One region of the Streptomyces sp. NPDC001904 genome, then DNA from elsewhere that is predicted to be linked to it. Evidence: riboswitches for the same ligand, from Rfam matches in the RefSeq annotation. Region 1 holds a riboswitch; the other holds the start of a gene.
The links. A riboswitch is a leader RNA that binds a small molecule or an ion and turns the genes downstream of it on or off. The one in region 1 is predicted to bind glycine.
Positions count from the first base shown of each region.

Region 2: another riboswitch for glycine. It lies ahead of gcvT (glycine cleavage system aminomethyltransferase GcvT); the one in region 1 lies ahead of gcvP (aminomethyl-transferring glycine dehydrogenase).

Region 1 is NZ_JBEOYI010000041.1:8,911-12,309, reverse strand. Features, by position in the region: gene gcvP (aminomethyl-transferring glycine dehydrogenase) at 1-1,228, opposite strand, end outside; glycine riboswitch at 1,414-1,510, opposite strand; gene ABT127_RS36715 (PRC-barrel domain-containing protein) at 1,625-2,002, shown strand; gene ABT127_RS36710 (DNA polymerase IV) at 2,058-3,399, opposite strand, start outside.
Region 2 is NZ_JBEOYI010000040.1:18,078-21,476, reverse strand. Features, by position in the region: gene ABT127_RS36535 (enhanced serine sensitivity protein SseB) at 1-457, opposite strand, end outside; gene ABT127_RS36530 (AAA family ATPase) at 550-1,197, opposite strand; glycine riboswitch at 1,329-1,426, shown strand; glycine riboswitch at 1,427-1,527, shown strand; gene gcvT (glycine cleavage system aminomethyltransferase GcvT) at 1,565-2,701, shown strand; gene gcvH (glycine cleavage system protein GcvH) at 2,757-3,134, shown strand; gene glyA (serine hydroxymethyltransferase) at 3,143-3,399, shown strand, end outside.

The sequences.
Region 1 (3,399 bases):
TCACCACGGCGGCGGCCCTGCCCGGCACCCGCACGGTGACGGTGTCGAAGTACGCCTGGTGCACGACCTCGACGCCGCCCGCTGCCAGACCTGCGGCCAGCAGGGTGGCGTAGCGGTGGGTGCGCCGTGCGATGGCCTTCAGCCCGTCGGGCCCGTGGTAGACGGCGTACATGCCGGCCATGACGGCGAGGAGCACCTGCGCGGTGCAGATGTTGCTGGTCGCCTTCTCCCGGCGGATGTGCTGCTCACGCGTCTGGAGGGCGAGGCGGTACGCCTTGTTGCCGTCGGCGTCGACGGAGACTCCGACGAGGCGTCCGGGGAGGGACCGCGCGAACTTCTCCTGTACGGCCATGTATCCGGCGTGCGGTCCGCCGAAGCCCATCGGCACACCGAATCGCTGCGTCGTGCCGATGGCGATGTCCGCGCCCAGCTCGCCGGGCGAGGTCAGCAGCGTCAGCGCGAGGAGGTCGGCGGCGACGGTGACGACGGCGCCCAGCTCGTGCGCCTGGTCGATGACGGGCTTGATGTCCCGCACGGCGCCGGAGGCACCCGGGTACTGCACGAGCACGCCCACGACACCGCGCTCGGCGATCTCGGCGGGGATGCCGTCGCTCAGGTCGGCGACGACGATCTCGACGCCGGTCGGCTCGGCCCGCGTCTCGATCACGGCGACGGTCTGCGGCAGCGCGTCGGCGTCGACGACGTACACGCCGTTCTTGACCTTGCCGATGCGCCGCGACAGCGCCATGGCCTCGGCGGCGGCCGTGCCCTCGTCGAGCAGCGAGGCGCCGGAGGTCGGCAGCCCGGTCAGCTCGGCGACCATGGTCTGGAAGTTGAGGAGCGCCTCCAGGCGGCCCTGGGAGATCTCCGGCTGGTACGGCGTGTAGGCCGTGTACCAGGACGGGTTCTCCATGACGTTGCGCAGGATGACGGGCGGGGTGAAGGTCCCGTAGTACCCGAGCCCGATCATCGATCCGAGGACCTGGTTGCGATCGGCGAGGGAGCGCAGTTCGGCGAGCACCTCGGCCTCGGTGCGGGCCGCGGGCAGATCCAGCGCCTCGGCGCTCTTGATCACGTCCGGCACCGCGGCCGCCGTCAGTTCGTCGAGCGAGCCGTAGCCGACCTGCGCGAGCATCTTGGCCTGGGCTGCGTCGTCGGGACCGATGTGGCGCTGTTCGAAGGGAATTCCCTGCTCCAGCTGCGCGAGCGGAATGCGGTTGGCGGTCATGGCGGAGGCCTCCTGGTCAGTACGACCTGCGAGGGGCACCACGGCGCTGGTGCCCGGACGGCCTCCCCCTCTGTCATCTCAACCTGAGAGCTTCACCGGCCGCCCCGCACGATCGCGAGGACACACCGGCTTTCACCGTCGGTGAGGGCGAGGAACGTGCACCCCGCCCTGCTTTCCAGAGTGACCTCGTCCGTGCGGTACGGGGGCCTGAGAGATTCCGGGGAGGATTTGCTCCTTCGGCGCCCCCCGACGACGGTCGGAGGACTCTCCCGCACGGGGTCAGCAGCCGCTTGCCAGCCTACCAGCGGCGACTTGAGCACCAGCTTCGAGTGGCCGCCTTCTCGAATGTGCTCTTTCGTAGTGCTTACAGACGAGTTGCGACCAGCTGGAGGGCCCGTGCAGACCGACATCGATCCGCGCAACCTGATCGGCCGCAAGGCGCTCGACCGCAACGGAACGAAGATCGGCACCATCGACGAGGTCTACCTCGACGACGCCACGGGCGTTCCGGAGTGGGCGGCCATACGGACCGGCCTGTTCAGCCGGGACGCCTTCGTCCCCCTGGAGCCGAGCGAACTGGTGGACGGCACCCTGCGCGTCCCCTTCGAACGCTCCCTGATCAAGGACGCCCCCGACTTCGGCGTGGGCCGCCACCTCTCCCCCGAGCAGGAACTCCAGCTCTACCACCACTACGGCCTCGACATCTCTGCCCCCTCCGAACCGGACCTGACCTTCGGCCACATCGCGGGCACCCCGGACCCCGAAGCCCCGTAAGGGGCGCTGGGAACTGCGCGACCGGCCACGACGCACGCGCACCCGCCCGCACACCTCACCCGGCAGACGCCGACCGCACACCACTGTCGACGAGCGGCAACGGATCAGCGGCCTCCAGCGACGGATCATCGACGGAAAACGTCCGCACCCGCCCCGGCTCGACCGAGTAGGGCGTCTCGAACCGCACGGTGACCCGCCCGAGCCCACTGCCCTGCACCCACCCGGGCCCGAACTCGGCATGGCGCACGTCGTGCCCCGCCATCCACCGCCGCGCGGCCGGCTCCTCGACGACGTCCTCGGCCGTAGCTTCGGCAGCCGCCTCCTCCTCGACGGCCCCCGCAGTCGCCGCCTCCTCCGAGGCGGCCGCAGCGGCCTGCGCGAACAGGTCCTCCTGCGTGAAATCGGCGAGCCCAGTGACCCCGACTCCGAGCAGCCGCACGCCCCCGGTGGTGTCCACACCCTCGAGCAGCCGTGCGGCGGCCTCCCGGACCACCCCGGGGTCGTCGGTCGGCCCGCGCAGCGTCTCGGACCGCGTCAGGGTCGAGAAGTCGTATCTGCGCACCTTCAGCACCACGGTCCGCCCGGACCTCCCGGCGGCCCGCAGCCGCTCCACACACCGGTCGGCGAGCCGCTGCACCTCCATGCGGACCCGCACCCGGTCATGGATGTCGACGTCGTACGTGTCCTCGACGGAGACGGACTTGGAGTCCCGCTCGGCGACGACCGGCCGCTCGTCCCGCGCGAGCGCCATCGCGTACAGATGGCTTCCGTGGGCCTTCCCCAGCATCCGTACGAGCTCGTCCTCGCCCGCCTCGGCGATCTCCTCGACGGTGTGGATGCCGGCCCGGCGCAGATGGTCCCCGGTGGCAGGACCGACGCCCGGCAGGATCCGCACGGACTTCGGGCCCAGCAGCTGCCGCTCGGTGCCCGGCGGTATCAGCAGCAGCCCGTCCGGCTTGGCCTCCTCGGAGGCGATCTTGGCGAGCATCTTGGAGACGGCGAGCCCCACGGATCCGCTCAGCCCGGTCACCCGCCTGATGTCACCGCGCAACTTCAGCCCCACGGCTTCCGCGGAACGCGCGTCCCAGGCCCTCTCACCGGCCTCCAGATCGACGAACGCCTCGTCGAGGCTCAGGGGCTCCACCAGCGGCGAAAGCTCCCGCAGAAGGGCCATCACCTGCTCGCTGATCTCCCGGTAGAGCCGGAACCGGGGCACGAGGTACGCGGCGTTCGGCGCGAGCCGCCGCGCCTGCCCCATCGGCATGGCGGAGTGCACCCCGAATCTCCGCGCCTCGTACGAGGCGGTGGCCACGACCCCGCGCGGCCCGAGACCGCCCACGACGACCGCTTTCCCGCGCAGGCTGGGCTTCGCCGCCTGCTCCGCGGAGGCGTAGAAG
Region 2 (3,399 bases), on a different contig from region 1:
TGCGGCCGCCGCGGGCCAGCTCGGCGACGGCCGGGGGCGGGAGCGGGACGCCGATGGTGCCGTCCGGGTTCACGGCGAGGCCGACCTGCGGCGGCAGACCGCGGGCGAACTCCACCGCCGGGGCCACCGTGCAGTCCATCCGGCCGCCGGTGACCCGCATGAACTCGTGCTCGGAGCTGAAGACGGGGACGTAGGCCTGGCCCTCCAGCTCCAGGGTGGGCAGGTCGAGGTCGCGGCTGGCCGGGCCGCCGCCCTTGGGCAGCGGGATCCACAGGTGGCTGCGGCCCAGCACCTCGACGATGCGGCCGCCGCCCTCGGGACGGCCGAGCGCCGCGGAGAGGACCTCCTCCAGCTCGTTCGCCGGCCAGGTGTGCTGCGGCTGCGGGTGGGCGTGCGCACCACCCTCACCCTGCGCGTAGTGCTCGTGCCCCTGTTCCGGGATGCCCGGCGTCTCCATAGCTGCCTTCAACCTCTGCTCCGGCCCTGCCATACGGTCCGCGCCGACGATAACCCGTTCGGCGGTACCGCCGGAGGGACTCCCCCACGCGCTCAGCGCTCCAGGAACGTGATTCCGCCGAGTGCGTCCGACGCCGCGCGGTCCAGGAGCACCGCCGACTCGATGCCGGCCGGGAGGTCCCCGGACTCCGTCGACGTGACGAGCGCGGTGACCGCCCTGCGGTGCCGGGCGAAGGCATAGCGCGAGACGCCGCGGCCGCGGTCGCGCTGGCCCTCGAGCGCCAGGTCCGGCGGCACGTCGAGCAGGATCAGGTGGACGGCCGCGCCGCGCCGCCCCGCCGACCGCGTCACCCAGCGGCGCACCCAGGCCTGGGTGCCGCAGTCGTGCACCACGAGGCTGGCGCCGGAGCGCATGGCGCGGCGCAGGCCCGCGTAGTGCGCGACGCGGACCAGCGGCCGGTAGAGCGCGTACGGCACCCAGCGCGGCATCCGGGCCGCCCAGCGGTCCCGGGTGTCCTGGGAGTCGATCCGCACCACCGTGACCACGCGCCGCATCAGCGTGGACTTCCCGCTGCCCGGCAGCCCCGACAGCACGACCAGGTCACCCGCCGCGAACCCGATCCGGCGCGGGGTGCGGCCGCCGCGCCCGCGCAGGTCCCGCACCGAGCGCTGGCGGGGGATGCGCACCCCCGCCACCGCCCCCGCCGTGGTCGCGTACGCCCCCGCCAACTCCTTGTGCACCGTGATCGTCCTCCCCGTTCCGGTCACGCCACTTCTCCCCACCAAGTGTAAAGAGTAGGTAATGCCCTCCGATCTGTTTTCCCGTTCCCCGGGCATGCAATGATGTGCGCGCCAACTGCATACAGGCCGCTTGAATCCGCGCGGGAGAGTTCCAGGCACGTGAGGGCCTGGGCGCCGAAGGAGCAAGTCCCTCCCTTGAATCTCTCAGGCCCCGAACCGCGCGGGCGAGGCACATCTGAAAAGCGGGCCGACCGTCTCGTACGGCGGCCCCACCCAAGGTGCAAGCCCCTCGGGGCGAACCTCTCAGGTTCCGATGACAGATGGGGAGGACACTTCGCCCTCGCCGTCATGCCCTGGAGCACCAGCAATGACCCCTACGCCTTCCCGCCTGACCGCACTCGATGCCCTGCACCGTGCGCTCGGCGCCACGATGACCGATTTCGCCGGCTGGGACATGCCGCTGCGCTACGGCAGCGAGCGTGACGAGCACACCGCCGTGCGCACGAAGGCCGGCCTCTTCGACCTCTCCCACATGGGCGAGATCACCGTCACCGGCCCCGGGGCCGTGGACCTGCTCAACCACGCGCTCGTCGGCAACATCGGCTCCGTCGGCGTCGGCCGCGCCCGCTACACGATGATCTGCCGCGCGGACGGCGGCATCCTCGACGACCTGATCGTCTACCGGCTCGGCGAGACCGAGGCCCCCGAATATCTGGTGGTCGCCAACGCGGGCAACGCCCAGGTCGTCCTTGACGCGCTGACCGAGCGCGCCGCGGGCTTCGACGCCGAGGTCCGCGACGACCGGGACGCGTACGCGCTGATCGCCGTGCAGGGCCCGCACTCCCCCGCCATCGTGAAGTCCGTCACGGACGCCGACCTGGACGGCCTGAAGTACTACGCGGGACTGCCCGGCACCGTCGCGGGCGTCGAGGCGCTCATCGCCCGCACCGGCTACACCGGCGAGGACGGCTTCGAGCTGTTCGTCGCCCCGGCCGACGCCGAGAAGCTGTGGCAGGCGCTGACCGAGGCCGGCGCCGAGTACGGCCTGGTCCCCTGCGGCCTGTCCTGCCGGGACACGCTGCGCCTGGAGGCGGGCATGCCGCTGTACGGGCACGAGCTGACCACGGAGCTGACCCCGTTCGACGCCGGGCTCGGCCGCGTCGTGAAGTTCGAGAAGACGTCCCACGGGGAGGACTTCGTCGGTCACGACGCGCTCAGGGCAGCCGCCGAGCGCGCCGAGACCGCCCCGCCCCGCAAGCTGGTCGGCCTGATCGCCGAGGGCCGCCGCGTCCCGCGCGCCGGGATGTCCGTGGTCGCCGACGGCGAGGTGATCGGCGAGATCACCTCCGGCGCCCCGTCGCCGACGCTCGGCAAGCCGATCGCCATCGCCTACGTCGACGCGTCCCACGCCGCGCCGGGCACGTCCGGCGTCGGCGTCGACATCCGCGGCACGCACGAGCCCTACGAGGTCGTGGCGCTGCCGTTCTACAAGCGCCAGAAGTGACCCTCACCAGCCCCGCCGTCACCGGCACCCTCCCCCGTACAGGAGAATTCGCCTCATGAGCAACCCCCAGCAGCTGCGCTACAGCAAGGAACACGAGTGGCTGTCGGCCACCGAGGACGGCGTCGCCACGGTCGGCATCACGGAGCACGCGGCCAACGCGCTCGGTGACATCGTGTTCGTCCAGCTCCCCGAGGTCGGCGACACCGCCACCGCGGGCGAGACCTGCGGCGAACTGGAGTCGACCAAGTCCGTTTCCGACCTGTACTCCCCGGTGACGGGCGAGGTGACCGAGATCAACCAGGACGTCGTGGACGACCCGGCGCTCGTGAACTCGGCCCCCTTCGAGGGCGGCTGGCTGTTCAAGGTCCGCCTCTCCGAGGAGCCGGCCGACCTGCTCACCGCCGACGAGTACACCGAGTTCTCCGGGAGCTGACCCCCCTCATGACTGAGAAGAAGTCCGTACTGAACGAATCCCTGCACGAGCTCGACCCCGAGGTCGCGGTCGCGGTCGACGCCGAGCTGAAGCGCCAGCAGTCGACGCTCGAGATGATCGCGTCGGAGAACTTCGCCCCGGTCGCCGTCATGGAGGCCCAGGGCTCGGTCCTCACCAACAAGTACGCCGAGGGCTACCCCGGCCGCCGCTACTACGGCGGCTGCGAGCACGTCGACGTCACCGAGCAGATCGCGATCGACCGGGT